Regions from separate parts of the Rhizobium sp. K33 genome, predicted to be linked through region 3. Evidence: riboswitches for the same ligand, from Rfam matches in the RefSeq annotation. Region 3 holds a riboswitch; each other region holds the start of a gene.
The links. Region 3 has a riboswitch for cobalamin ahead of M1E12_RS19675 (ABC transporter ATP-binding protein). Riboswitches for the same ligand answer to the same signal wherever they lie in the genome.
Positions count from the first base shown of each region.

Region 1: another riboswitch for cobalamin. It lies ahead of cobU (bifunctional adenosylcobinamide kinase/adenosylcobinamide-phosphate guanylyltransferase); the one in region 3 lies ahead of M1E12_RS19675 (ABC transporter ATP-binding protein).
Region 2: another riboswitch for cobalamin. It lies ahead of M1E12_RS02350 (aromatic ring-hydroxylating oxygenase subunit alpha); the one in region 3 lies ahead of M1E12_RS19675 (ABC transporter ATP-binding protein).
Region 4: another riboswitch for cobalamin. It lies ahead of bluB (5,6-dimethylbenzimidazole synthase); the one in region 3 lies ahead of M1E12_RS19675 (ABC transporter ATP-binding protein).

Region 1 is NZ_CP096478.1:1,390,916-1,398,138, reverse strand. Features, by position in the region: gene cobN (cobaltochelatase subunit CobN) at 1-550, opposite strand, end outside; gene cobW (cobalamin biosynthesis protein CobW) at 554-1,630, opposite strand; gene cobU (bifunctional adenosylcobinamide kinase/adenosylcobinamide-phosphate guanylyltransferase) at 1,634-2,164, opposite strand; cobalamin riboswitch at 2,350-2,722, opposite strand; gene M1E12_RS06970 (hypothetical protein) at 2,789-3,589, opposite strand; gene M1E12_RS06965 (ATP12 family chaperone protein) at 3,653-4,459, opposite strand; gene M1E12_RS06960 (HAD-IA family hydrolase) at 4,469-5,122, opposite strand; gene M1E12_RS06955 (RluA family pseudouridine synthase) at 5,119-6,108, opposite strand; gene crcB (fluoride efflux transporter CrcB) at 6,202-6,579, opposite strand; gene M1E12_RS06945 (flavodoxin domain-containing protein) at 6,639-7,175, opposite strand.
Region 2 is NZ_CP096478.1:499,759-506,981, reverse strand. Features, by position in the region: gene M1E12_RS02365 (BA14K family protein) at 49-537, opposite strand; gene M1E12_RS02360 (BA14K family protein) at 743-1,162, opposite strand; gene M1E12_RS02355 (FAD-binding oxidoreductase) at 1,386-2,471, opposite strand; gene M1E12_RS02350 (aromatic ring-hydroxylating oxygenase subunit alpha) at 2,474-3,718, opposite strand; cobalamin riboswitch at 3,823-4,026, opposite strand; gene M1E12_RS02345 (DUF6656 family protein) at 4,331-4,936, shown strand; gene M1E12_RS02340 (GGDEF domain-containing protein) at 4,953-6,032, opposite strand; gene M1E12_RS02335 (L-threonylcarbamoyladenylate synthase) at 6,251-7,223, shown strand, end outside.
Region 3 is NZ_CP096478.1:4,089,085-4,096,307, reverse strand. Features, by position in the region: gene glpD (glycerol-3-phosphate dehydrogenase) at 1-1,123, opposite strand, end outside; gene M1E12_RS19690 (DeoR/GlpR family DNA-binding transcription regulator) at 1,215-2,003, opposite strand; gene M1E12_RS19685 (FecCD family ABC transporter permease) at 2,075-3,085, opposite strand; gene M1E12_RS19680 (ABC transporter substrate-binding protein) at 3,143-4,099, opposite strand; gene M1E12_RS19675 (ABC transporter ATP-binding protein) at 4,120-4,914, opposite strand; cobalamin riboswitch at 5,117-5,349, opposite strand; gene M1E12_RS19670 (NAD(P)/FAD-dependent oxidoreductase) at 5,451-6,764, opposite strand; gene M1E12_RS19665 (hypothetical protein) at 6,879-7,082, shown strand; gene M1E12_RS19660 (manganese catalase family protein) at 7,164-7,223, shown strand, end outside.
Region 4 is NZ_CP096478.1:1,828,443-1,835,665, reverse strand. Features, by position in the region: gene M1E12_RS09130 (NAD+ synthase) at 1-978, shown strand, start outside; gene M1E12_RS09125 (hypothetical protein) at 981-1,310, shown strand; gene M1E12_RS09120 (TolB family protein) at 1,334-2,170, shown strand; cobalamin riboswitch at 2,209-2,397, shown strand; gene bluB (5,6-dimethylbenzimidazole synthase) at 2,439-3,176, shown strand; gene M1E12_RS09110 (DUF2865 domain-containing protein) at 3,133-4,134, opposite strand; gene M1E12_RS09105 (acyl-homoserine-lactone synthase) at 4,321-4,962, opposite strand; gene M1E12_RS09100 (helix-turn-helix transcriptional regulator) at 5,085-5,798, opposite strand; gene M1E12_RS09095 (NADP-dependent malic enzyme) at 5,912-7,223, opposite strand, start outside.

The DNA of each region.
Region 1 (7,223 bases), 1.9 Mb from region 3:
CCCTGCCCGGCCACCAGATGCCGGCCTTCAGCAATGGACGCGCCGGGTCCGGACGTTCGTCCCCGCGCAGCATCGCCTCGGCATAGGCGACGAAGGCCTCGGCATTTCCGGCCCCGCCTTCGGTGAGGTAGGTCCAGAGCGCCTGGCGGTCGTTATCCGCACAGGCCTGGAAAGGCGAAAGCCCCTCATCCGGCTTGTCGTCGCCGGGTAGCACGACGATGGCAGCACCGCTGCGGCGCGCAGTAGCGTGCAACGCCTCCATCGCATAGTGAAAGTAGCTCGCCCCGCCCAGCGCCCTGATCACGATCAGCCGCGCATGGCGCGCCGTGCGCTCGATATAGGTATCGACCGACATCGGGTGCTTCAGCGTCATCAGGCTGGCCAGCCGCCAGCGCAGCGCTTGCTTGCCCCTCGCCTCAACGGCTGCGGCGATTGCCGCAAGCTCCGTGTCCGCCGCCGAGAGAAACAGCACGTCCCCCGGCGTCTGGCCAAGATCGATCGCTTCGTCGCCGTCGCTGATCGATCCCTTCTGGGCGAGGAGCAGATGCATGGATCAGCCAGCCGCCGCCTGGACGTCCTCGATCACGGTGCCGAAATCCCATTCATGCAGGCCGATCACCACAAGCCGCGTTTCGCGCTTCTCGCCCGATGTCCAGGGACGGTCGAAATAGGTGTCGATGCGGGTGCCGACGGCCTGGATGACAAGGCGCATCGGCTTGCCCGGCACGTCGATGAAACCCTTCAGGCGAAGGATGTCGTGCTTTTCGATGACCGGCTTCAGGCGGTCGATGAAGTCCGCGGGATCCTTGATCGCGCCGAGCTTCAAAACGAAGCTTTCGAACTCGTCGTGATCGTGATGGTGGTCGTGATCCTCGCCCGAGGCATGCAGCGCTTCGTGCTCCAGCTCGTGATGCGACTTGCGGTTTTCGATGTCGTCTTCGGTGCTGGCGCCGATGCCGAGCAGCACGAGCGAGGGCACTTCGCCGTTCTTCGCCTCGATCATCGAGGGCTTACGGCTGGTGCGGCCGGTGACTTCGGCGCGCACCGCGGCGATGCCAGCAGCGTCAAGCAGGTCGGTCTTGTTCAAGACGATGAGGTCGGCGCAGGTCAGCTGATCCTCGAACAGTTCTTCGATCGGGCTTTCGTGGTCGAGATTGTCGTCTTCGGCGCGCTGGGCGGCGACCGCGTCGTGGTCGTCGGCGAAGCGACCGGCAGCGACGGCCGCGCTATCGACGACGGTGACGACGCCATCGACCGTCACGCGGGTGCGGATATCAGGCCAGTTGAAGGCGGCGACCAGCGGCTGCGGCAAGGCGAGACCCGAGGTTTCGATGACGATGTGATCAGGCTTCACGTCGCGGTCGAGCAGCTTCTGCATCGTCGGCACAAAGTCGTCGGCCACCGTGCAGCAGATGCAGCCATTGGTGAGTTCGATGATGTCGTCCTCGGTGCAGTTCTCTGCGCCGCAGCCCTTCAGCACGTCGCCATCGACGCCGAGATCGCCGAATTCGTTGATGATCAGCGCGATCTTCTTGCCGCCGGCATTGGTCAGCATGTTGCGGATGATGGTGGTCTTGCCGGCACCGAGGAAGCCGGTGATGACGGTGGCAGGGATCTTTTGCTGCAACATGGTTCAACCCTTCATTTTCAGCGGCAATCCGGCCGCAACGAAATAGACGACTGCCGCTTCGGCGGCGATGGCTTGGTGGAGACGGCCGGCATGGTCGCGGAAGGCGCGGGCCATCTTGTTCTCGGGCACGATGCCGAGGCCGACCTCATTGGAAACGAAGATGACGGTGGCCTGGAGTTCCCCCAGACTAGCGGCGAGTGCGGCGCCGTCGGCGTCGACGGCACGGCCCTCTTCCATCATCAGATTGGTGACCCAAAGCGTCAGGCAGTCGACGAGGATGACGCGGCCGGGCTGGTCCAGCGCCTTCAGCGCGCCGGCGAGATCGAGCGGCTCCTCATGGGTCGTCCAGCCGTCATTGGCTCGGTCGGCCTTGTGGGTTTCGATGCGGACCCGCATCTCGTCGTCCCAAGCGCGGCCCGTCGCCAGGTAAAACCTGTCGAGGCCAGTGTCGCGCGCCAATCCCTCGGCAAAGCGCGACTTGCCCGAGCGAGCACCACCGAGAACCAGGATGGATCGGGAATGGGAAGCGGTCATGGCGCGCCATAACCCCAGACCGCACGCAGGTGACCTGCAGCGCCTGTTTCAAACACGCGCGAACAACATTTGGATGCACGATCCGCGAAGACGGATCGGCACCGTCGGGTCGACAAGGACCCGCGGATGCAAGACGTCGCCACGACAACCTCCGTGCTGGCAACGGGGAAACCTCCCCAGTGTGGGCACCATGCCCGTGGATGGCAGGTCTCCTGGCTCGCAGGTCGTGATCCTTGAAAGGACCGTCGGGTTCTCCTCGCCTTCCCAGAGTTGACGGCAACACGAAAGAGCGGACGATTCGTAGAGAAAGAGGCGTCCAGCCCCGGCTGATCGTGTTGCCACCCCAGTGGCTTTTCCGTCCTGACGTTTTCGGAAGCCGATCACACCACGCGATCTGTCACCACTAGTAACGGCAGAGCGGATGGAGAACCCTCGCTGCAATACAGTCGCGGGGTCGGCTGCGTTCCGCGTGCCCGGTTGGGGTCCACGCCTTCGCATTCCCTTTTGCTCTCCGCACAACATCTCTGCCGTCCGGAAACCATCCACGATGAGGATTAGGCCGAGGTCAGGCCCAAGTCAATCACGGCTGCGGCGCGCGGATGCGTCATTGCGCCCGGACCCTGGTCAGGGTGCTGCCGCGCAGTTTGCGGTGACGGCCGGATCGCAGTCCGGTCGCAGGCGGATCTTGCCGACGGCGCCTTGCTCGACGGGCGTGCCTTTTGCAATATCGGCCGCGCGGCGCGCGGGTTGGGCAGGAGCAGCCGCGCGTACCGGAGGGGCCGCCATCTCCGCCGGCTCTGGCGGTGCAGGATTGGCTGGCGTCGTGACCACAACCGGCGGCGGCGCAACGACGGTCGGCTCCACGACCGTCGCCTGAGGACTCACGGGCGTCGCGGACGGCGCGATCACCGGTGCCGGATCGGTCTTCAGCCGGGTTGAGATTGTGCGAGGCGCAACGACCTTCCTGATCCGGGGCGTGGTCAGCGAGAAGGCAAAACGGATACGGGCGGCGATTTCTTCAGCAAGAGCTTGACGGGCCCAGCGCGGATCATTGGTCGGGCTGTTGACGGTGAAGACACCCTGCGCCACCGGCTCGCCGGTCTCGACGGAGGTCGCGGTGACGGTGAACCTCGCCTGGGCGAGACTGCGCCGCGCGCCCTCGCCGTAGCCCAACCGATCGATCTTCACCAGCAGGACCACGCGTTCGGCCCCTTGCGGCGCGCGTGTCGCGGCGATTGCCGCCGAGACCCGTCGGTCGACGCTTTCGATGAGGTCGAGCGGTACCTTCAGGTCGGCCATCACCGTGACGTTGCGGACGTAGTAGACCAGGGGCCGATCGATGCTGCGCCCATAGATGAGCGAGCAGGATGCCAGCAGCAGGACAAGGCCGATGGCGGCGGCAATGCGGAAACTGCGAGCTGACATGGCGACCCCGGGCTGATGATTCTGGACCAGCCTGAGAATTCGCCATTTATGGTTAGTGGAGGGTTAATCCGCGCTCTGGAGCGCGGAGAAGAGTGACGCCGCAGAGGCGAATTCGCCGTAGCGCGCCTCACGACGCGCCTCTGCCTCGGCATCGGAGCCCCAGTGCTCGATCGTCCAGTCCTCATCGAGATGCGCCAGCGACCAGACTTCGTCGAGATCGAAGGCACCTTCGGCAAAGGCGAGCGCCAACACGGCCGAGCCTGTCAGCGTGGTCACGACATTGAGGCACGAGATCTGGAATGGGTCGCGGTAGCGCTGCAGGGCTGCAGCATAGGCCGCGACAGCTTCCTTCGGCTGCTCCTGATGCATCACGCCTTCGACCAGAATGAAGCGCGCGCCATGGGCGGTGGCGGCCCAGGTCAAGACGGCATCCCAGCGCGCCGACTGCCGGTCGATCAGCTCTCGCGGGCCGTCGGCGCGGTAGCAGAGCAGGTCGGTGCCTGCGAAACGGAGGATCTCGTCGAAGACGTCGTCGAGACTGTTTGCCACGGCATCGATCGCCGTGTTGGCGAGCTTCGTGATCGGCATGGTGGCCGGATCGATGAACTCACCCTGCCCGGCCCATTCGGCCACCACGAGCTCGGCTGCCTCGCGCGTCGGCAGCGTCAGCAGGTTCTTGGCGGGCGTCTTCACAGGCTTGCCGTCGAGCGTGATCGAATAGCCATCATCGCGCGCCTCGACGCCGACCGCCTCGTAAAAGCGCTTCGGCAGCGGACGCTTCATCTGGATCTGCGCACGGCGCACTGGATCCTCATGGCTCGGTTCAGGAATGAAGGTCCCGAAAATGTCCTGGCTGAGTTCGTCGCGCATCATGAGCTCCTAGTGAATATAGGCCAGAAGGTCCGCCGGACGTTCGACCACGGCATCGGCGCCTGCCTTCCAGAGATCGTCCGCCTTGGCATAACCCCAGGACACGCCGATCGCTGTGGCACCGGCGGCCTTCGCCATCTGCATGTCATAGATCGCATCACCGATGACGATGGTTTCGCGCGTGGCAATACCGGCCTCGTCACAGCATTCCGTCACCATGGCCGGATGCGGCTTGGAGGGGCAATCGTCGGCGGTCCGGCAGAACAGGAAATGGGGTTTCAGGCCATGGGCTTCAAGGATGATCTCAAGCCCGCGGCGTGACTTGCCGGTGACGGCGCCAAGCCAGACATCCTCGCGGGCAATCAGCGCGTCGAGAACCTCGCGGATGCCATCGAACATGGTCTCGGCAAAGCCGGAGGTCCGACGGATATCCGAAAAAATCGTCTTGTAATGCGCGGCCATGGCCACCGCCTCGTCATCGGCATGCGGCTTGCCGTCCATGCGGGCGATCGCGATATCGAGGGTCAACCCGATGATCGACTTCGTGGTTTCGATCTTCGGCTCAGGCTTTCCAAAGGCCGGGAAAGTGTGGCGCATGACCTCGTGGATCAGGCCGACGCTGTCGACCAGCGTGCCGTCGCAGTCAAAGAGAACCAGCTTCATTCGCCGTCCCTGTCACCATCCGCCTGGTCAAAGCCCAGCAGGTTCCAGCTCTGGACCATGTGCGGCGACAGCGGTGCGGTCACCTTGAGGCGTCCGCCGTTCGGATGCGGCAGGTCGATATGGCGGGCATGCAGATGCAGCCGCTTCTGGATGCCGCCAGGGAAATCCCAGTTGTGGTCATCGATGAAGTATTTGGGGTCGCCGATGATCGGGTGCCCGATGTGGAGCGCATGGACGCGCAGCTGGTGGGTCCGGCCCGTATAGGGCTCCATCTCCAGCCAGGCGAGGTTCTGGGCTGCCGTATCGATGACGCGGTAGTAGGACACCGCGTGGTCCGCCCCCTCCTCGCCATGCTTGCAGACCCGCATGCGGTCGCCTTCGTCGGTCTGGTCCTTGGTGAGCCAGGTCGAGATCTTGTCCTCGTGCTTGCGCGGAACGCCCTTTACCAGCGACCAGTAGATCTTCTTGGTGTCGCGCTCTCGGAACGCGGCCGTCAGCTTCTGGGCGGCGCCGCGCGTGCGGGCAACGACGAGCACCCCGGAGGTGTCGCGGTCGAGACGGTGCACGAGACGGGGCTTTTCGCCCTTCCGGCTGGTCCAGGCTTCGAGCATCTTGTCGATATGGCGGGTCAGGCCAGAGCCACCCTGCACGGCAAGGCCGGCGGGCTTGTTCAAGACAAAGACCTTCTCGTCTTCATGCAGAAGCATGCGCGACAGGAGTTCGTGGTCGTCGCCGTGCTTCAGATCGTGGCTCGCGATCGGGCCGGTCTTCTTCGCGTCAACATCCATGGGCGGAATGCGCACCACCTGGCCCGGCTGGACGCGGGCGTCGGTCTTCACGCGACCGCCGTCAACGCGCACCTGGCCGGAGCGCAGGAGCTTTTGCAGCGCGCCGAAGCCAAGGCCCGGATAGTGGATCTTGAACCAGCGGTCGAGCCGCATGCCGGCCTCGTCGGCCTCCACGGTGATATGTTCGATGCCTGCCATGAGGATACTTTCTGCTCGGGTTCTCCACCCACTTGTCCCGTGCCTTTAGTAGATTTCGGCCTGAAAGGGAAAGCGGAAATGCGGAGACGCGCGTCAGAAGAGGCTCCGGCCGAGGGCGAGACCGCCGAATGCCGCCCCGAGGGACAGGACGAGGCTTGCGCCGACATAGACGAAGGCGGAAAGAGCTGCCCCCCGTTCGACCAGAGCAAGCGTGTCCAGCGAGAACGAGGAGAAGGTGGTGAAACCGCCGAGGAAACCCACCACCAGCAAGAGCCGCATCTCGACGGGCGCTGAAACCTTGCGCGCCACGAGCTCGGCCAACAGCCCGATCGCAAACGAGCCGACGATGTTGACCGTGATCGTGCCCCAGGGAAACGCGGGACCCAGAAGCCGTGTCATGGCAAGGCCGGTCAGGTAGCGGGCGACGGAGCCGGTCGCGCCGCCAATAGCCACCAGAAGAATATGAAACATGAAGGCCTCCGGCTCGAACGCATTGGGTCGTCCCGTTCAAACCGCTGAAGACGGCTGCGTCAAGCCTTGGCCTCGCTCAGAAAGGCCTGCACGAAAGCAGAGAGCGCCTGCCAGTCGGTGAATTCGTGGTCGCGGCTCACATCCGTCGGTGCGTTCTCGTATTCCGCCATGCGACGGATGATCCAGCGCTTGAAGAAGTCATAGTCGGTGTAACGCAGCGCTCCGGCGGCATGATGGACGAGGCCAGGCCGCCAGCCGCTCTCGGCGAGCAGTGCGTCGGGAAACTGCCTTGCTTCCTCCTGCTCTTCTTCAAACTCGCTGCGAATGAGAAGGGAGACAGAGACAAAGGCGGATGGCACGCTGTTCAGCCAGGAAGCCTCCTGCCCCACGAAGGCGGCGAAGGCTGCGGGATAGCGTGCCGCATGAACCGGTGCGCAGAGGATCGCAGCTTCGGGATGGGCGACCGCATATTCGCCGCCCGATGTAACGTCGAGCAGCAAGGCCCGGTGTCCCGCCTTCTCGATTGCGGCGGCGACCGCCTCGGCGATCTTGCGTGTCTGTCCCTCAACCGTGGCATAGCCAACCAGAATGATCATGTCCGCACTCCCTTTCCTGTTGCTTAGACAGGATGCCGGCCAAGCAAA
Region 2 (7,223 bases), 990 kb from region 3:
TAACCCTTTCCGGCTTCTCGAGGAAGCCGGATCAGCGGGAGCTATCGATCAATAGTAGGGCGACAGGCACTGCTGGCGGGGGCCGTTATACGGCTGGAACGTGTTGGAGCGCACGTCATAAGACCGGTAGCGCGCCTCGCACCACTGGTAGTGCCGCGGGTTCACGTTGCCCACCGGTGCTGCAGCGCGCGGCGGGTTGGCGATTGCGCCGCCGATGATCGCACCGGCTGCAAAGGCTGCCAACGGGTACCAGTAGCCATTGTGGTAACGATAGCCTGCACGGCGCTCACGGTAACCGCGGTGACCGCGCCAGTAGTGCGCGCGCTCGTAGCGGTCGATGCGGCGATCAATACGACGGTCGATGCGGCGGTCGATACGACGCTCATAGCGGTCACGATACTGTACCGCGGTGGCATCGGTGGTGGCGGCAATGGGGGCCGCGGGACGGATGACCTGCGCCTGGGCGGGGATCATGCCGGTAAAGGCCATGATCGAGGCGAGCGCGGCGACGGCGGTCGTCTTGAATGCAGTCTTCATGATGTTTCTCCCTGCATGTTTCCCGGTCGTCGGAACCGGATGAACATCCGGGCCTCGACCTTGAAACGAACGTTAACGGGGCCAGCCTGAACTCAGAATTAACATGCCGTTCATGGCTCGCGCTCCGCGCGTGGCGGTTCCACGACCGCTCCGGCGCGCAAGTGCCCGTCAACGGGGGAGCTCAGCTTTTGTTCCGGAAACGCCCTCAGGAATAGGGCGACACGCAGGTTCGACGCGGCCCGTGATACGGCTGGAAGGTGTTGCTGCGCCAATGATAGGAGCGGTAGCGATCCGCGCACCAGCTGTAGTGTTGCTGGGCGAGAGCACCACCATAATGCACCACATGGCGGCGCGGGATCGGCCGGTCGACGATCACACCCGCTCGCATCGAGCGCGGCGAGAACCACAGGCCTCTGTGATAGACATAGCCCGGGCGATGCAGCCGATAGCCATAGGCGCGATAGCCGTGATGGCGCGAGAACACCGTGACCCGCTGGTAATGCCGATAGCTCGTGTGGCGTTCGTAGATACGGACTTCAAGGCCGCCGGCATTGGCAGCGGTGCCGGCCATCATGAAGCCGGCGACGGCGAGACAGGCGGCGGCGAGAGCAGAAACAAGCTTCATGCGTGATCCCCCTTTTTGTGCGGAGCTGCCTTCCTCTGCGCCCGCCATCATGGCCGACACTTGGCCGCTTCTGGCGGCCGGAGGCTCCATCAGAGAATGCTAATCCGGCCTGAGCCGGGCGGCAAGGGCACGTGTCTCCTGGGCGCTCTCCAGGACAAGAGAAAGGGCGTTTCCTATCCGGAACCGCCCTCTCTTCACATACAGTTGATTGACCAGCGTCCGCTCAAGCCTCGATCTCGATATCGCCCTTCGGCCTCGAACAGCAGGCGAGGATATAGCCTTCCTCGATCTCGTCATCGAGGATGCCGCCATTGTGGTCCATCTCGACTTCGCCCGAGAGCTTCATGACCTTGCAGGTGCCGCAGAGGCCGGATTCGCAGGCCGCACCGATCCGGACACCGGCCGCACGGGCTGCCTGAAGGACCGTATGCCCAGGGGCGCAGAGGCCGTCCTTGCCCGACATGGCGAAGGTGACCTTGGTTGCCTGCTCGCCATCGCCATGGTCGGCAACAACCACCATCGGCTCCGGCTTGACCGGCTGGAAGGCTTCCTCGTGATACTGCTTCATGTCGAAGCCGGCACCTTCGAGCGCTTCGCGCACGGTTGCCATGAAGGGCGCCGGGCCGCAGCAGAAGACGGTGCGCTCGAGGAAGTCGGGGGCGAGAAGCGCGATCTTTGCCTTGTCGATGCGGCCCTTCAGGCCCGACCAGAGCTGACCGCGGCCCAGTTGCTCAATGATGAAGCCGAGCTGGAAGTTCGGCATGTCACGCGCCTTCGCCTCCAGCTCCCACCGGAAGATGATGTCGTCGGGCGAGCGCGCGCAGTTCAGAAAGGTGATGTCGCTATCGGGTGCACGGTCACTCAGGTCACGGGTCATGGACATCATCGGCGTGATGCCGGAGCCGGCCGAGATGAAGAGGTACTTCTTGCCCGGATACTTGGCATAGGAGAAGTCGCCGAGCGGGCCGAAAGCCTTCAGCGCCATGCCGGGCTTCAGATTGTCGAACATCCAGCGGGTGCCGATACTGTCCTTCTGCGCCTTGACCGTCACGGCGATCGTGTAGGGCCGCGAGGGACTGGAGGAGAGCGTGTAGGTGCGCATCACCGGCTCGGGCCCGACGGGGATCTCGAGGGTCACGAACTGGCCCGGCATGTAGCGGAACCAGAGGCCCGGCTTGTTCGGCTTGAAGGTGAAGGTCATCACGTCGGCGGCTTCCGGCGTGACGGCGACACACTCCAGGAGATGCTCCCGGTCGGACCAGGGGCGCATCTCGTCGACATGGCGATACTGGGTGACGGCAATGTTCATGATCAGGCCACCACGGAGAGGCGAGCCTTGTCGCCCTGAAGGCGGCTCACCATGAAGTTGGAATACCATTCAACGAACTGCATGACGCCGCCTTCGTGATCGACGGAATAGGGACCGGGTTCATAGGCCGGCGAGCGGATGCCGAAGGCGTTTTCCTCGACGATCGAGCGATCCTGGTCATTGGTCATGTTCCAGACATGGGTCAGCTCTTCGAGGTCGTAATCGACGCCTTCGACCGCATCCTTGTTCACCAGCCAGGTGGTGGTGACGGCCGTCTCTTCGGCCGACAGCGGCAGGACGCGGAAGGAAATCGCGTGGTCGCCGAGGATGTGGTTCCAGGTCGTCGGATAGTGGAAGAGCAGCATGGTGCCGATATGGCTGATCGGCACGTCGGCGGAGAGCGGCTTCTTCACGGCGCGCTTGCCCGACATGGTGTAGCTCTCGGCATCCTGTATCAGCGGCATGCGGGCGGTGCGGAACTGGCCGGACGGGTCCATCTTGAAGGTGGACGGAAGACCGGCCGCCTCACAGCGTGCCCAATGTTCGGAAATGAACGGGTCGTCGCCGGCCCCCTGCACACCGGTTGCGGTCGGCGCTTCCGGATAGGTGCGGCAGAGCTCCGGATGGTTGCCGGCGCAGTGGTAGCATTCGCGGTTGTTTTCCCAGACGAGCTTCCAGTTTCCCTTCTCGATGATCGTGTTCTTGTGCGCGACCTTGGCTTCCCAGAGCCGGTGCGGCGCCATGTAAGGTTCGATCGAGGCCCGCACAGGGGCAAAATCGGGGGCTTCGTTGGCGAGGCAGACGAAGATGTAGCCCGCGACGCTTTCGCAATGCACGGTCTTCAGGCCGAACTCGGCCTTGTCGAAATTCTCGCCCATCTGGCGGGCGAAGACGAGCGAGCCGTCAAGGTCGTAGGTCCACTGGTGGTAGGGGCAGACGAGCTTGGCGGAGGCGCCCTTGTCCTGGGTGCAGACGCGGTGGCCGCGATGGCGACAGGTGTTGTGGAAGGCGCGGATCACCTGATCCTTGCCGCGCACGATGACGACCGGATAGTCGCCGATCTGGGCGGTGAAATAGTTGCCGGCACGCGGTATCTCGCAGTCATGGCCGATGAACAGCCAGTCGCGATACCAGATCATCTCCATGTCGAGCTTGAAGTAATCCTGGTCGATATAGAAGGGCTGTTCGAGGGAGAAACCCTCGCGGCGGTTCTTCAACTGACGCAGCACATTGGCCTGCAGGTCCATGTCGTCCTCGTGTTTTCAAAAACTCGGGGGAGAAGAGGGCGCAGCCCGTCACCGCCTTGAACAGGCGCTGCGCATGGCTATCTCCGGTCGCCCTCCGCAACCTCAAATGTCCGTCTGCCAAGGCTGGTTTCCGGGCTCAGGAGTGGTCCATTTGCGGACCGCGTCGGCGCCTTCCCAGGATTTCTCCCAGTGGCCTTTTGCCAAAACGCATTCTCCACCACCGTTGCGGGGGCAGCGCCGGATTTTGACCGGCTTCCCGATTTCCCGCCCTTCCCTACCAGGGCGGCACCTCGAGCTTGCCAGCATCTAATCACAGGGCCGGGTCATGCGCTGCACTGCGAAACGACACGGCTGAAATTGTTTGCGACATGGCCACAGCCCCGTGAAATAGAGGGGAGAGAGCAAAATCTCCTTTAATTTCCGAATACTGCAGTATTCGACAAGAAACCTCCCGAAACAGCGTGACGCAAACGGGCGATTGCAGAGCAGATTGCAAGATTTGCGCTGCGGCAAGCCTCAGGAAACCTCCGAGGCGCAAAGTACCATCAAATCATGATTAACCATGCTGCGCTAAGCTCCAGCAGTCAGTCCGGGTACCGTCAGAGCGTCAAGATGCAGAAACTGAGATACTACGCGGCTCCCAAAGCGGAAACGAAGGCGCCGCCGCCCGCCAAGGCCGTCCATTCCGAGTTCCTCAGGACCGGACGGATTTCGCGCAGCCGTGAAGACTGGCTGCCGGATGAACGGCGCTACCTGACCTATGAGGAAGTCGCGGCGCGGACGGGACGCCGGCTGGAACGGGCTGCGGAAACCACGCACGACCGGATCAACAGCTTTCACCGTTCGATCAAGTTCCCCAAGATCATCTTTCACCGCACGCTGAACAACAGCCCGCATCTCGGTTACTGTCACGTGACCGCGGCGCGCACGAACTTCGCGCAATATGCCGATGTGAAATGGGCCTTCTACATCGCCAACTTTCTGGCGGATATCGGCGGTGAGGAAGTTTTCTTCGAGCAGATCAAGCAGAATTACGGGCGGATGTATTTTGCCGTGGCGATCAAGCCGGAGGCAGAAACCAAGGCGATGACGATCGATCGTTCCTTCCGCGACAACGGGCTCCTGTTCCAGACGGTCGACCCGAAAGAGGCGCTCAGAAACGTGCTGATGCTCGGCGCGCGAGACGCCGAGCTCAGGAAGATCATCGCAAAGCTTTAAAGGCTGGCGTCCCCGATCAGGCGCCGAAACCGCCGACGGGCTTCTTCTTGTAGATCAGCCAATCCTTCGAGACATAGTCGTTCGCACCATAGACCGTGACGGTATCACCGCCGGCCGACTTGGAGGTGGCGAGCGCCTTTTCCGCGAAGTTGGTGAAGTCGAAGGCATTCGGGGCCTGCTCGGAGAAGCAAATGCCGAAGGACATGGTGAGCTGGCCGACGCGGGCACCGCTCGACGAGCCGACGAAATTGGTGGCCTTCAGCTTGGCGCGGACGAGATCGACCACGCGGCTGATTTCCTCCTGATCGGAGGTGTAAAGCAGCAGACCGAAGCGGCCGGCATCGAAGCGGCAGGCAAGGTCGCCACCGCCGGAGACGGCTTCGAGAACCTTGGCGACCTGCATCAGGAAGCGTTCGGCCACGGCCGGGCCCATCTGCTCCTGTATGCGGGCATAATCATCGATCTCGCCGATGGCGACACCGCAGAGGACGGGCATTTCCGGGTTTGCATAAATCTTGGCGACGGCCTTGTTGAAGGCGCGGCGCGAGGCAAGGCGGGTGACCGGATCGACAAACTTGGCGGCTTCGGCCTCTTCGGCCTCGCGCTGCAGATCGGCGAGCGCTGCCGTCTTGTCGACCACGGCGCGCACGACATTGCTGTTCTGATGCGCACGCTTCTCGGTCGCGGCCTTCAGCATCTTGATCGACTGGCCGAGCGGCGTGCCTTCGAGGTCGGCTTCGGTCAGGATGGTCTTCGAGGCATGACCGATGACGCGGCCGTAATCGGTGAGCGAGATCTTTTCCTCGTTGAGGAGCGAAATGAAGTTGCTCATCTCTGCGCGAACCTGGCCGTTCTGGCGGCTCAGCAGACCGTCTTCATGGTGATGCGGCAGATACTTGCGGCCGAGCTCGTCGAGCGCTTCCTGGGTCTTGACCTTGCCGAGCGCGATGAACTCACGCACCAGTTCCGGATTGCTGCCGGAATAGGCTTCATAGACCAGTTCGTAATTGCGCGGCAGACCGTCGATGCCCATCTGATGCATGGCGGTGGCGACGCGAAGCGCAATGCTGGCGGCAGGATTCTTGACTTGCTGCATCTGTCCACTTCCCCGAGTGAGGCTTTCCCGTCTCTTGGCCTGACCATAGGCGAAGTTCTCTTTCTTTCGGTTACGTCGGTAGTTAAAATTTGAGATGTCTCGCCACCCCATTAAAAAATAGGGTGGAAACTGCGGTCCATCGCGCTGAAAAAGGGATTTGCCGGCTCGTCGCGCAGGCGATAAGGACGGGCAAAGGCAGACCGGAAGGCATCTCAAAAATGGCGCGGATCATCCCGATCGCAACGGACAAGGACAAGGCGGAGGCCATCACGGCGGCCACCGAGGTGTTGATGCGCCAGAGGCCTGTCGCGATCCCGACCGAGACCGTCTACGGGCTTGCGGCCGACGCCACGCATCCCGCTGCGATCACCTCCATCTACGAAACCAAGGGGCGTCCGCGCTTCAACCCGCTGATCTGCCATATGGCGGATCTTGCCATGGCAGAGCGCTATGCCGTGTTCGATCCGCTCTCGCGGAAACTTGCAGAGGCCTTCTGGCCAGGACCGCTGACGCTGGTTCTCCCGCTCCAGGAGAATTGCGGCATTCATCCGTTGGCGACCGCCGGGTTGGATAGCGTCGGCATCCGTGTGCCTGTCGGCTTTACCGCCGAGCTTATTCGCAATCTGGGCCGGCCGCTCGCCGCACCCAGCGCCAATTCCTCTGGCCGGATCAGCCCGACGACGGCGCAGCATGTGGCGGCGGACCTCGGACAGAAGATCGACGTGATCATCGATGGCGGCGCCTGCCCTGTCGGCGTGGAATCGACCATCGTGAAGGTCGAGGGCGGCGACGTACGGCTTTTGAGGCCCGGTGGCATCGCGGTCGAGGCGATCGAAGCTGTCATCGGCACGTTAATCAGCCGGCCGAAGGCGTCCGGGACAGCCGCGATCGAAGCGCCTGGCATGCTAGCCTCGCATTATGCGCCTGACGCCTCGGTGCGGCTGAACGCGACGAGCGTGGCGCAGGACGAGGCCTTGATCGCCTTCGGTTCCGGCGACATATCCGGAGCAGCGGGAGCCAAAGCGCTGTTCAACCTCAGCCCCGTAGGCGACCTTGCCGAAGCCGCGAGCAATCTCTTCGACTACCTGAAGCGGGCGGATGCGAGCGGCGCGAAGGGCATAGCCGTTGCAGCGATCCCGAACGAGGGGCTTGGCGAGGCGATCAACGACCGGCTGATGCGGGCAGCAGCCC
Region 3 (7,223 bases):
TCTCGAGAGCATGTTCGGCCAGTCGTCTGTAGGTCGTCAGCTTGCCGCCGAAGACGTTGAGCAACGGGGCATCGCCACTGTTGCCCTCGATCTTCAGCACGTAGTCGCGTGTGGCTTCCTGCGCCTTGGAGGCGCCGTCATCGAAGAGCGGTCGGACGGCGGAATAGCTCCAGACGATATCGTCGGGGCGGATCGGCTCCTGGAAGTATTCGCTCGCGGCATCGCAGAGGTAATTCACCTCTTCGGGGCTGATGCGAACATCCTTCGGGTCTTCGGTGAAATCCCGATCCGTCGTGCCGATCAGCGTGAACTCGCCTTCATAGGGAATGGCGAAGATGATGCGGTTATCGGGGTTCTGGAAGAAATAGGCGCGGGGGTCGGTGAACTTCTTGCGCACGACGATGTGGCTGCCCTGGACGAGGCGAACATTGTGCACGTTATTCCGGCCGAAGGCACCTGCCAGAACCTGGTCGACCCAGGGGCCAGCGGCATTGACGAGCATGCGGGCCTTGTGGGTGGTCACCGAGCCATCGCGCTGCGATTTGGTGGTGACGACCCAATGCCCTTCTTCGCGGTGGGCCGAGATGACGCGCGCGCGGCTCAGGATGGTGGCGCCCCGGATCTGGGCATCCCGGGCATTCAAAACAACCATGCGGGCATCGTCGACCCAGCCGTCGGAGTATTCGAAGGCTTTCGAGAAGACGGGCTTCAGGGGCTTGCCGGCCGGATCGCGACGCAGGTCGAGCGTCTTCGTCGGCGGCAACAGCTTGCGGCCACCCAGATTGTCGTAGAGGAAAAGACCAAGGCGGATCAGCCAGGCCGGACGGATGCCGCCCTTCTGGAAGGGCAGGACGAAACGCAGCGGCCAGATGACATGGGGCGCCATGGCCCATAGCACTTCGCGCTCCATCAGCGCCTCGCGCACAAGACGAAACTCGTAATGCTCGAGATAACGCAGACCGCCATGGATGAGTTTGGTGGCACCGGACGAGGTGCCCGAGGCGAAGTCGTTCATTTCAGCCAAGGCGACCGAATAACCACGGCCGGCCGCGTCACGCGCGATCCCACATCCGTTGATCCCGCCGCCGATCACAAAGAGATCGTAGATTGGCTGCCCTGACATTGTTCCTCCGCATGTTCGCACTTGCAGCATTTGCTGCTATTGCGAAAGTTTGGATATATTTTTCGAAATTTAAACGAATGTCAAACGAAAGTTATTCTGCGGCTGCATCCGAGGCTTCGGGTGCCGTCTCGATGATGCGCACGTCCTGTTCCGCGCAAATGTCCCTGATGCTGCTAGAGGGACAATGGTCGGTGATAAAGGTCTGAACCTGCGAGATATGTCCGATGCGAACCGGGGCGGTGCGCTCGAATTTCGATGCGTCCGAGACGAGGATGACGTGACGGGCATTGGCGATGATGGCCTGAGCGACTTTCACTTCGCGAAAATCGAAATCGAGCAGCGCACCATCTTCGTCGATGGCGGAAACGCCGATGACGGCAAAATCGACCTTGAACTGGCGAATGAAGTCGACCGCCGCCTCGCCCACAATACCACCATCCGAGCCGCGGACGACACCGCCGGCAATCACCACCTCGATTGAGGGATAGACCCGCAAGCGATTGGCAACATTGATGTTGTTGGTGATGACCATCAATTCCCGGTGGTCGATCAGCGCCTCGCCCACGGCTTCGGTCGTCGTGCCGATATTGATGAAGAGAGAGGAATTGTCCGGGATCAGGTTTGCGGCCGCGCGGCCGATCGCCTGTTTCTCCGCGGCGGCCATCGAACGGCGCGCTTCGTATTTGACGTTTTCGTTTCCGCTCGGATAAACGGCGCCGCCATGAATTCGGTTGAGGGCGCGGGCATCACAGAGGTCGTTGAGATCCTTGCGGATTGTCTGTGGGGTCACGGCGAAACGTGCCGCGAGTTCGTCCACCAGAACCCGCCCCTGCTCCTTGGCAAGAGCCATGATCTCCGCCTGTCTCGCCGAAAACATCATGTAGGCCCCTCCCCTTTTCGTTTTTCTTCAGTCTAGGCAAAAACGAAACAGGAGCAATACCCCCTGACGTACTAGCGCCGGCGCAGGAGGAAAATGAAGGCGAGGCCACCGGCCAGGCCGGTGATGACGCCGATCGGCATGTCCTCGGGCGCCATGATGGTGCGCGAGACAATGTCGGCGAGGATGAGGATCACCGCCCCTGTCAGCGCAGACAAAGGGATAACACGGATGTTGTCGCTGCCCGCCGTCAGACGAACGAAATGGGGGACGAGCAGTCCGACAAAGCCGATGGCACCGGAGAAGGCGACCATGACGCCCGTCAGGAGGGCGGTGACCACGAAAAGCTCGGCGCGGAAGCGGCCCACGGGAACGCCGAGCGTCGCCGCCGTTTCGTCACCCATTGCCATGGCGTTGATCTCGCGCGCCCGGATGGTGAGGAAGGTCAGGCAGCCGAACAGGACGATCGCCGGATAGAGAAGGTGTGACCATTGGGCGAGGCCAAGGCCGCCGAGCATCCAGAAGACAACCGTATGGGCTGCGCGCGGATCGCCGAGGAAGATCGCGAGATTGCCAAGCGAAGTGGCGACAAAGGCGATCGCGACGCCTGACAGCACGAGACGATCAGCACCGGCGCCCGTGAAGCGGGTCACGGCGACCACCGCAAGCGTTGCCAGAAGCGAGCCGGCGAAGGCAAAGAGCGGCACGGTGACGAGACCAAAGATCAGCCCGGTGTGGAGCAGCGCGATGATCGCGCCCAAGGCACCGCCCGAGGAGACGCCGAGGAGGTGCGGATCGGCCAGCGGATTGCGGGTGACCGACTGGAGGACCGCACCGACGGTGGCGAGGCCGGCACCGACGAGGCCGGCAAGGATGACACGAGGAAATCGCACATCCCAGACGATGCTCTCCCGTCCCGGAGACCAGGTCGGCTCGAAGGTGCCCGGCGCCAGCTTGTTGACGAGGATCGACCAGACGGTCTCCGCGGGAATGGCGGCCGAGCCCAGGGACACGCCAGCCGTCAGACACAGGGCAAGCAGCAGGAGCGCCAGACCCACCCAGATAAACAATCGACCCTGCATCATGCTGCCTTGCGTATTCCTGTCGGGCGGGACCGGTATGCGGCCCCGCCTTCAGACCTTTTACATGTTGCGGGGGTGGAAGGCCTTGGCCAGACGATCGATCGCCTGGACATTGCGTGGGCCCGGCGTGGCCTCCACATATTCCAGCACGACGAAGCGGTCCTGCTTCACGGCATCGAGGTTCTTGAAGGCCGGGTTCTCCTTCATGAAGGCGATCTTCTGGTCGGCGGTGACGTCACCGTAGTTGACGATCACGACGACTTCCGGGTTGCGCTCGATGACAGGCTCCCAGGAAACCTCCGTCCAGCTCTTCTCGACATCGTCCATGATGTTGATGCCACCGGCGGCTTCGATCATCGCGGTCGGGATGCCGAAACGGCCCGAGGTGAAGGGCTTTTCGGTGCCCGAATCGTAGACGAAGACGCGAACGGGCTTCTCGATTGCGCCGATGCGCTTGGTGATTTCGTCGAGGTGCTTGCGGTAGCCGGCGACCAGGGTCTCGGCGCGATCCTCGACACCGAAGATCTTGCCGAGGTTCAGGAGGTCGACGAACATGTCGTCCATCGTCGGCTTGTTCTTCGCCATGATGTGGATGCAGGATTCGGTGAGTTCGTAGACCTTAATCTTGAAGGGCTCGAGCGTTTCCGGGGTCACCTCGCCGCCGACCTTCATGCCGTAGTTCCAGCCGGCGAAGTAGAAGTCGGTATCCGCGTTCAGCAGCACTTCCTTGGTCGGATATTTCGGCGAAAGCTCCGGCAGCTCCTGAACGCCTTCGCGCAGGCTTTCATCCAGCGTCTTCCAGCCGGAGATGCCGGTGTAGCCCACCATGTGATCCTGAAGCTTCAGAGCCAGCATCATTTCGGTCAGGTTCACGTCGTTGGAAATGGCGCGGGCGGGCGCTTGCTCGAAGGTGACCTCGCGATCGCAGCTCTTGACGGTGACCGGATAGGCAAACGCCGAGGAGGCTGCGAAAACCGAAGCAAACAGCGCGGCGGACAAAAGAAGGCGGGCGGCCATCGTGGCGGGTCCTTTCAATATCAATTGAGAGCGAGGGAAAAGGAAAAGCGGTGCGCGCGACGGTCGTCGGCCTGCTGGCGGGCGGCGAGAACGCCAAAGGTCCCTGACAGGGCCTGCTCCGTCAGGACATCGTCCGGCGTGCCGAAAGCACGCATCCGGCCGCCCTGCATCAAGGCGACATGACTTGCGAATTCGGCCGCGAGATTGATGTCGTGCAGCGTCGTGATGATCGTCAGGTTCAACCCGCCGAGCAGATCGAGAATTTCCAGCTGGTGGCGGATGTCGAGATGGTTCGTCGGCTCGTCGAGGATCAGGATCTCAGGCTTCTGGGCGAGCGCGCGGGCCACCAGCACACGCTGCTTCTCGCCACCGGAGAGGGTCGAGAACTGCCTGTTGGCCAGCCGCAGGAGATCGAGATGATCTAGCGCATGCTCGGCTTCGGCACGGTCCTGATCGCTCCAGCCGGACAGGCCTTCGCGCCAGGGTACCCGGCCCATCATGACGACGTCCCGCACGGTGAAGGGAAAGTCTCCCGGCATTTCCTGGAGCACGACGGCGATCCGCCTGGCAACCTGGCGGGCGCTCATCTGCCAGATGTCCTGGCCGTCGATTTCAACCCGGCCGTCCAGCGGCGAGACACCGCGATAAAGGCAGCGCAGCAGCGTGGTCTTGCCAGCGCCATTCGGACCGACAATTGCCAGACGATCGCCCGAGGCCAGCGAAAAGGAGACGTCGCGAACCAGATATTGAGATGGTTTCGGCCCCCAGCCGACGTCGGTGACGCGGATCGGGCAGCCCTTGCTGCTGCAGCTCATTGCCGTGCCTCCGCGCGGGAGGACAGGGTGGCGCCAGCGCTCAGGCCGGGACCAGACGGCCGTTTCGACGGCTCACCGGTATTCAGTAGATGCATGCCCGTCCTCCGCAGGATTTCTCCGGAGGCAAAATGGCATGTGATCAGCGCGCCTGACGGCGCAGCGCAAAAGCCAGTTCGTATCCATCGGAACACCCCGTCCGCTTCGGTTTCAACTCTTGACGGCAGGTCTCCTGGCTCGCGGATATGCGCCGTTCCATTTGCCTTCCCACAGTCTCCCGCAGTGGCCCGGCGCTTGTTGCGCCGCGAGAATGGACAGCAATCCGCTTACAGTTGCGGGGGCAGCCACGGTATTGGTCCCTATTGGGTCGTCCTCACCGTGTTCCCTATTAATCCCCTCGGAGTCATCCGGCGGGGAACCGTCATCTGTTTGCATAGGGCCTACGGGCCCCGGCGGTCAAGCCTTGATCTCTTCCGTAATGTAATACCATTACGCCTATAGCTTGCGCACGGGCTTGTCCAGCGCCTAGCGTCGGAAAATCAGTTCGACATCTTTCCGTCAGCCGCCGGACGATCCACCGCAACGGCATTCTCATCGATGATCCGAGCACCCCGTTGGCGGGTGGCGTATCGCCAGATCCATTGAATGCTGACCAGCAGGCGCTTTTCGAAGTTGACGAGCAGGTAGACGTGCACGATCGCCCAGAGCAGCCATGCCAGGCGCCCCTTCAGCTGCCAGGAGCCGAAATCGAAAACCGCAGCATTCCTGCCGATGACGGCCGTATTGCCGCGGTTGTGAAAGCGGAAGGTCGGCACGGGTTCGCCCTGCAGAAGATTTGCCTTCAGCGCCTTGCCGAGGAAGGTGCCCTGCTGCTTGGCCACCTGCGCGAGCGCCGGCAACGGCTTGCCATCCTCCCCGGTCGACAGAGCGGTGTCCCCCAGAGCATAGATCTCCGATTTTCCTTCGACAGACAGATCCGAGGCGACCTGTAGACGGCCTCCGGGGCCTGGCGGAACGCCGAGCCAGGCGGCCGCGGGAGAGGCTTTAACGCCGGCACCCCAGACCATGCAGCTTGCCGGGATCAGCGCCCCGCCGACCGTCACGCCGTCGGGAGTCACGTCTTCCACCGGCGTATTCAAGCGGATGTCCACGCCGATCCGCGTCAGGTAATCGACGGCATATTGCGACAGGGATTCCGGAAAACTGGCAAGGATCCGCGGACCGGCCTCGATCAACAGCACCTGCAGCTGATCCGGCCTCAGACTGCGAAAATCGCGGGCGATCATGAAACGGCCAAGCTCGGAAATGGCGCCTGCCATTTCCACGCCGGTCGGCCCGCCTCCGATGATGACACTGGTCAGAAGCCGTCGCTTCTCCGCCTCATCCTCACTGCGCTCGGCCTTCTCGAAGGCGAGCAGAAGGCTGTGTCGAATCTGGCGCGCCTCGTGGATGGATTTCAGGCCCGGCGCGTGTTTCTGCCAGTCCTGATGGCCGAAATAGTTGTAGTCGGACCCCGTCGCCAGGACGAGCCGGTCGTAGGGAATGCTGACGCCACCCTTCAACCCGACTGTCCGACGGGACTGATCGACAGTGGTGACCTCACCCAGCACCACCTTGATGTTGGGATATCGGCCGAGGGTCCGGCGGATCGGTTCGGAGATATCCGCCGGCGAAAGGGCGGCTGTCGCGACCTGATAGAGCAGAGGCTGGAAGAGGTTGTGGTTGCGCCGATCGATGACCGTCACGTCGATCTCGGACTTGCCCAGCGCCTGGGCACAAGCAAGCCCTCCAAAGCCGGCACCGACGATGACCACGTGCGGCCTCTTCGTCTGCTTCTCTACACTTTCCATCATGACCTCGCTGTTCTGATGCAAGGACAAACAGGGGTTATTTGCAAATGTTCCTGCGGAACGGTTCGGCAGACCGGCAGTTGGTCAGGCAAGAACAGCCAGACAGGAGATCGCATCATGGGCATGAATTCCCCGAAAACCGGCAAGCCGGGCACCACCGATCAGTCCCCGCGTTGGGAGGGGCCACAGGAAAACCGACCGAGCGGCTATCTGCCTGCCAAGGACGATCCGGATGTCGACCGGGATGCCGTGGGTGAAAACCTGCAGGACCCGGAGAAGCGCAACCTCGGTGACTCGCTTAAAACCCGGGACGAAAAATAACTCTACCAAGGATGGCAGTAATTTCCGGAACAAGCCGGGAGAGTTGTTGTTAGGCGGCGGTCAAAACGAGGAGAGAATGCCATGTTCTATACCGACAACAAGCTTCAATATCCCGTTCGCGTCGAGAAGCCGGACCCGCTG
Region 4 (7,223 bases), 2.3 Mb from region 3:
CTTGCCTTCCAGATGAGCCAGTTCGAGGAAACGCTTTCTGTCACGACCTGGAAGCGCACGCCGGATGGATGGCGCTGCGAGCACGGGCCGATGTCGCGGATCCCTGAGAAGGAAGAGGCCGATTACCGCGCCTGCGTCCTGGGCTTCCGCGATTACGTCAACAAGAACGGCTTCAAGAGCGTGGTGCTCGGGCTCTCCGGCGGTATCGACTCAGCGATATGCGCGGCAATCGCCGTCGATGCGCTGGGCGAAGAGCGGGTGCGCACGATCATGCTGCCCTACCGCTACACCTCACAGGAGAGCTTCGCGGACGCAGAGGCCTGTGCCAAGGCGCTCGGCTGCCATTACGACATCGTGCCGATCCAGGAGCCGGTCGAAGGCTTCCTCTCATCGCTTTCGGAAATGTTCGAGGGCACGGAGAGCGGCATCACCGAAGAGAACCTGCAGAGCCGCACACGCGGCACCATTCTCATGGCCATCTCCAACAAGTTCGGCTCCATGGTCGTGACGACCGGCAACAAGTCGGAAATGTCGGTCGGTTACGCGACGCTTTACGGCGACATGAACGGTGGCTTCAATCCGATCAAGGACCTCTACAAGATGCAGGTCTATGCGCTGTCGGCCTGGCGCAACGAAAACGTTCCACCAGGTGCGCTCGGCCCCTCGGGCGAAGTGATCCCGGCGAATATCCTCTCGAAGGCGCCCTCCGCGGAGCTTCGTCCCAACCAGACCGACCAGGATTCGCTGCCGCCTTATCCCGTGCTCGACGACATCCTCGAATGCCTCGTGGAGAAGGAAATGGGTGTCGACGAGATCGTGGCGCGTGGCCATGACATCGCGACCGTCCACCGGGTCGAGCACCTGCTTTATCTCGCCGAATACAAGCGCCGCCAGTCGGCGCCCGGCGTGAAGATCACCAAGAAGAACTTCGGGCGCGATCGTCGCTATCCGATCACGAACCGGTTCCGGGATCGCTGAAGGTGTCGACAGAGGATCGCTTCGCGCGGGCTGAGCTGCCGGATTTCACGGCGGAGGAGCGCAGCTATATCTTTGCTGTCGGAGCCCATGACAATCAGGATAGTGGGCTCTACCGGGTGCTGTCCGGTGCTGCATACTTTCTGCCCTCCATGGCAATCGGCTGCTACGGCCTGTGGGAGGAAAGCTTCAAGATGCTCGGCATCGGGTTCGTCACCCTGATCGTCAGCTTGTGCTGGGGTTTCTATACCGAATGGCGCAATGCCCATATCGAGCGGACCGGCCGGACGGTCTTCGCCAAACTGCCAGGCGATCGAAAGTCGCTCGGTCGCTGACTGATTATTCCAAGGAGATGATGATGCGCAGTTCGGTCGAGATCTACGACATGGCGACCCGTGAAGCTGAGGTGGTCTGGCAGACGGAGGACCTCGTCGAGGCGCCCAACTGGTCGCGGGACGGCGAGTTCCTGGTGATCAATGGCGACGGCCTTCTCTACGCCCTGTCGTTGGATGACGACGATCCGGAGCCGGAACTGATCGATACCGGTTTTGCCGTCCGTCTCAACAATGATCACGGCATTTCGCCCGACGGCGCCTCGATTGCCTTTTCCGACCATACGCTCTTCGGCAAGTCCTGCATCTACCTGCTCGGGGATGGCGATGAGGAGCCGCGCCAGGTGACCGAGAAGATGCCCTCCTACTGGCACGGCTGGTCGCCGGATGGAAAGCAACTTGCCTATTGCGGTGATCGCGGCGGCGTATTCGACATCTACACGATCTCGACCAAGGGTGGGCCAGAGAAGCGGTTGACCCATGGGGACGGCCACAATGACGGTCCCGATTACTCTCCCGATGGTCAGTGGATCTATTTCAACTCCAGCCGCACCGGCACGATGCAGATCTGGCGCATGCGGACCGATGGCAGTGATCTTGAGCGTCTAACCGCGGACGGCTATGGCGACTGGTTCCCCCATCCCTCGCCGGATGGAAGCAAGGTTCTCTTTCTCTCCTATGACGAAGATGTCTCCGGACATCCGCGTGACAAGCAGGTCAGGCTGCGGCTGATGGATGCCGATGGCGGCAATATCGAGACCCTGTTCGAATTCTTCGGCGGGCAGGGCAGCATAAACGTGCCGAACTGGTCGCCGGACGGATCGGCCTTCGCCTTCGTCCGCTATTTCGCCGTGACCGATTGAGGTTGTCGTTTTTGATCTGTCGCTCGTGCGCTGTCTGACGTAAAACAACCACGCCAGGTGCCTGCCGAAAGGCGGGAGAATCGGGAAGCCGGTGAGATTCCGGCACGTGCCCAACACTGTGAGGCGGATGTCATGCGCCGGGGAAACCCAGCCACTGGAGTAATCCGGGAAGGCGCGCGTTACAGGTGAAGCCCAGTCAGAAGACCGGCCTGGCGAGATAGACCGAGCCCGCGCGGACGGCGGGTGGTTGCGCATTGTGGGGATTACGATGCACGACGAACCGAACGAGTTTCTCGTCGGGGCTGCGCCTTTTGCCGAGCATGAGCGGGACGCGGTCTACAAGGCGATCCATACGCGGCGCGATGTGCGCGACCAGTTCCTGTCCGACCCTCTGCCCGATGACCTCGTCAGGCGATTGCTCGAAGCAGCCCATGCGGCGCCCTCGGTCGGTTTCATGCAACCTTGGAATTTCCTGCTGATCCGCTGCCAAGCGAAACGGCAGGCGGTTTGGGAAGCCTTCGTCCGCGCCAACGAGGAAGCTGAGGCGATGTTTCCGCCGGAGCGTCGCAGCGCTTACCGATCCCTCAAACTTGAGGGTATCCGCAAGGCGCCGCTCAATATCTGCATCACCTGCGACACCGACCGAGCCGGTCCCGTCGTGCTCGGGCGAACGCATGACGCGCGAATGGATGCGTTCTCGACCGTCTGTGCAATCCAGAACCTCTGGCTTGCCGCTCGCGCCGAAGGCGTGGGCCTCGGCTGGGTCAGCATTTTCCACGAGAACGAAGTGAAGGACATCCTCGGCATTCCGCCGCGGGTGCAGATCATCGGCTATCTCTGCATCGGCTATGTCTACGCGCTCTATTCAAAGCCCGAGCTCGAGGTGAAGGGTTGGCGGAAGCGGCTTTCACTCGACGACCTGATCTTCGAGGACCGCTGGGGCGAGACGCCTGAGGTCGCCGTTACTCCTGGAGCGGCTGGGGGCCAGGCGCCGCGGGGTTCCTGAGGTCGATCGTGCCCTTGTCGGACGGCAGGAAGGCGGGGCCAACGCGCCGGACATTGAGGCTTGCTTCGTCCAGGGGGCGCTCGGTCGCCGCAGGAGGTGCTGCTGGAACTGGCTTCGACTTCGGCGCCATATCGAGCACCGAGGACTGATAATCCGGGACAGCCGGTCTGGGTGTCATGCGCTGATAATACTGCTGCAGGTTACAGCTGCAGGCGGGATCCGCATCGGTCCGACGATTGCGGTAGAGGAAAGCGTTCGGCATGTCGCGATAGGGTTGGCCGGTGACGGCCGAAATCATGTCCACCGTCTCGCTGCGCTCGGGCGCGTGGAAGAAGAGCTCGGTCTGGGTGCCGGGGCACATCTGCTCGCACTGGGCGGCGTCGCGGGCGAAATTCATGGCCGAGGTCTGGGACGAGATCGGGAAGAAGCCACCGTCGCAGGTGCGGACACACAGCGTGCGGACATTGCCGCTTGGCAGGATGCCGAAGGATGGGCGCGGATCGGAATAGGCAGCCTCGGCGGCGCGGTCGGGCCTGTAGGGTTCCGCCAGGGTGTCGAGGTACGGGATGCGCTGCGCTTCCTCCGGCAGCGGCGCCTGATCGGGCCCGCAGCCATTGGCTTCAAGGGCCGTTACCAGTGCGGCCCTGGCATCGGCGGCGCGGCTTTCGCGGAGATCGGCAAGGCGTGCAGCCAGAATATCGCGGTTTGCCTCCATGCGTGAAATCGCGGTGGCGAGATCCCCGCAGTCATTGCCGCCGTCGGGGCGGATCTGGACGATGGAGGAGGTAAGGCAGCGAAGCCGGCGCTGGTCCTGGCGAGCCTTGCGCAGCTCCAGGTTCTGCTGGGCGATCGCGCTGGCATAACTGTTGATCTCGGGCGAAGGCCCGCCTTGCTCCACCAGAACCAGCCGATCGCGCAGTCGCTCGCAGAGCGCTGAGGCCTCAGCCGCGGTTGGCATGGCCCCGCCCATGAGGAGGATCATGGCAATGGAACTGACTATCCTGCTCGGCACATCCGGATCCCAGTTGGCATTTGCAGGGCAGATCAACGCCCTGACGTATCGCAGGATATCCGAATGTAGATCAAAACGAAATGACGGATGACGTGGCGGATGCGGCATGGGCCGCATCCGCCCGAGATGCCGTCACGCTGCGCGGGCGGTGGCGAGCGTCATCTCTTCTTCCAGCACGCTGCCGTCAATCGCGGCCACGGCCTTCATGCGATCCAGAAGCTCATGGGAGACCTCCCAGGAAACGGCGACCGCCTGGACGACGCCGATGCGTTTCGGCTCGCCGATGCGGTTGCCCGGGCAGCCCATGCGCTTGAACATCCGCTCCAGAAAGACATCGGTCACGGTCACGATATGGCTGAGGCCGGAAGCGAGGCCGAGTTCGCCGACCCCGCACATCAGTTCGGCCGCAGCGATCGTCACCTGATTGCTCGCACGGTCCTGGGAAATCTCCGGATCGATGCAGAAGCGGCTTGATTCCCAGACTGCTGCGCTGCGGATCTCCGGGCCATCCCCGAGCAGGATCGGGAAGGTGTCGTCAAGCATGTTCGGGCCGAGCGTCGGAAGAAGGCGCAGCGAGCCGCGAAGTTTTCCCTCCTCGTCATAGGAGAGGACATAGAGCGGGTTGGCGCGGTCGTAGTCGTCGATTTCCCAGGCTTCCTGGACCTGAACCTCCCAGCCGAGGAGGTCATGGAAGACCCGCTTGCGCAGCCTGTGCATGGCGTCGATGTCGGAGGGAAACTGGTTTCGACGCGCGCCGTTGATGATCCTGATCATGCCTTGCTCCTTCTTGCACAACGAAGCAGGAAGGATGGCGTGCAGCATCATTTTGTTAAACTGGCGGTAGCGACCATTTTGCTGGATGCAATCTATGATATTGTCATACGTTTGCGCTGACTTCAGGACGCCTGAGTCTCCGCAAGACGCGGGATCAACCCCCGCCAGACCGCTTCTGCGACCGCTTGCGCATTGGTGACCACGTCGAGCTTCTGGCGCGCATTAGCCATGAAATGGCGGATGGTGCGCTCGGATATGCCGAGGATGACAGCCGTCTCCCAGTAACTCTTGCCGGCGGCAATCCAGGCCAGCGTTTCCCGCTCGCGGCGGGTGAGTGGTATGGAGGCAATACGCTTCTGCGGCCCGTCCGTAGCGGCGCTCGCCAGCCGGGCATTCAGCTTCGCTCCGAGGCTCAGAAGGTCGCGGTCATGGGCCCGCCGCCACGCGCTGATCTCACTGGGGACGGAGCCGAGGTCCACAAGCAGGCAGCTGTGCCGTCCCGGCAATGGATAGCCGATGAGATGCTGATCGTGGTCTTTGCTCTTCTGCCAGCCGGAACAAGCGATCGGCTCCAGGGCCACAAGGACACGCAGGATCTGCTCAACGGCCGCCTTGCGATGCAGGCTTCGGCGGAAGGCATTGGCATTGGCATTGGTCCTGTGACTGAAGTGGAGGCTGCGGGCCTGCAGACGCCCATCGATGACTGCACCCTCGAGGTAGGTGACCGGACCGGTGCCGTAAGCGTGCTGGATCAGGGACAGAAAAGCCGGGGGATCAAGGATCTCCTGACTGTCCAAGAGATCCAGCAAATCGAAATAGGCCTCCGCTGCTGCCATGCCACTTACCCTAGATTTCAAGGGTAACAATCTCGCGGTTGCAGCTTTGACTTGTCCAGAGGGCATTTCTCAAGCCGCATGCGGCAGCGGACTGCCGCATGCGGTTGATGGCATTAACCGGCCGGCTGAGAGGCTTCGACGACGGCAAGTGCTGCCATGTTGACAACGCCGCGCGAGGTCACGGAGGTCGAAAGCACGTGGGCGGGCATTGCGGCACCGAGGAGGATCGGGCCGACATGCAGGGCGTCCATCATGGTGCGGACAATGCCGAGCGAGATATTCGCTGCATCGAGGTTCGGGAAGACCAGGAGATTGGCTTCGCCGGTGAGCGTGCTGTCGGGCATGGCGCGCTTGCGCAGGACTTCGGACAGGGCCGAACCACCCTGCATCTCGCCGTCGACCTCGAGATCCGGGGCGTTCTTGCGGATGATCTCCAGAGCGTGACGCATCTTCGAGGCGCTAGCCGAGGGACGCGAGCCGAAATTCGAGTGCGACAGCAGGGCCGCCTTCGGCGTGATGCCGAAGCGGCGGATTTCCTGAGCCGCGAGCATGGTCATCTCGGCGATTTCTTCGGCGCTCGGGTCATCGGTTACGAAGGTGTCGGTGAAGAAGATGGCACCGCGCTGCGAGATCAGCAGGCTCAAGCCCGAATAGTCGCGCACACCCGGGCGCTTGCCGATGATCTGGCGGACGTCCCGGACATGACGGTCAAAGCGGCCTTCGACACCACAGATCAGCGCGTCGGCTTCGCCGCGCTTGACCGCCAGCGCTCCAATCACCGTCGTGTTCGTGCGCACGATCGTGCGGGCGGCTTCCGGGTTAATGCCAGCGCGGCCGACCAGCGCGAAATAGTCGTCGACATAGTCGCGGTAACGCGGATCGTCTTCCGGATTGACCAGCTGGAAGTCGATACCCGGCCGGATGCGCAGGCCATAGCGCTTGAGACGTGTCTCGATGATCTGCGGGCGGCCGATCAGGATCGGTTCGCCGATACCATCTTCGAGCAGAACCTGGGCAGCGCGCAGCACGCGCTCGTCTTCCCCTTCGGCGAAGATGACGCGCTTCTTCGCAGCCGTCTTGGCCGCCGCAAATATCGGCTTCATCACGAAGCCGGAGCGGAAGACGAAGCGGTTCAGCTGGTCGAGATAGGTGTCGAAGTCGGCGATCGGGCGGCGGGCAACGCCGCTGTCGGCGGCCGCCTTCGCAACAGCCGGCGCGATGCGCAGGATGAGGCGCGGATCAAACGGCGAGGGGATCAGATAGTCGGGGCCGAAGGTCGGTGTTTCCCCGGTATAGGCGCGGGCGGCGACTTCCGAGACTTCCTCGCGGGCGAGCGCTGCAATCGCGCGCACCGCTGCCATCTTCATCTCTTCATTGATGGTCGTTGCACCGCAATCGAGTGCGCCGCGGAAGATATAGGGGAAG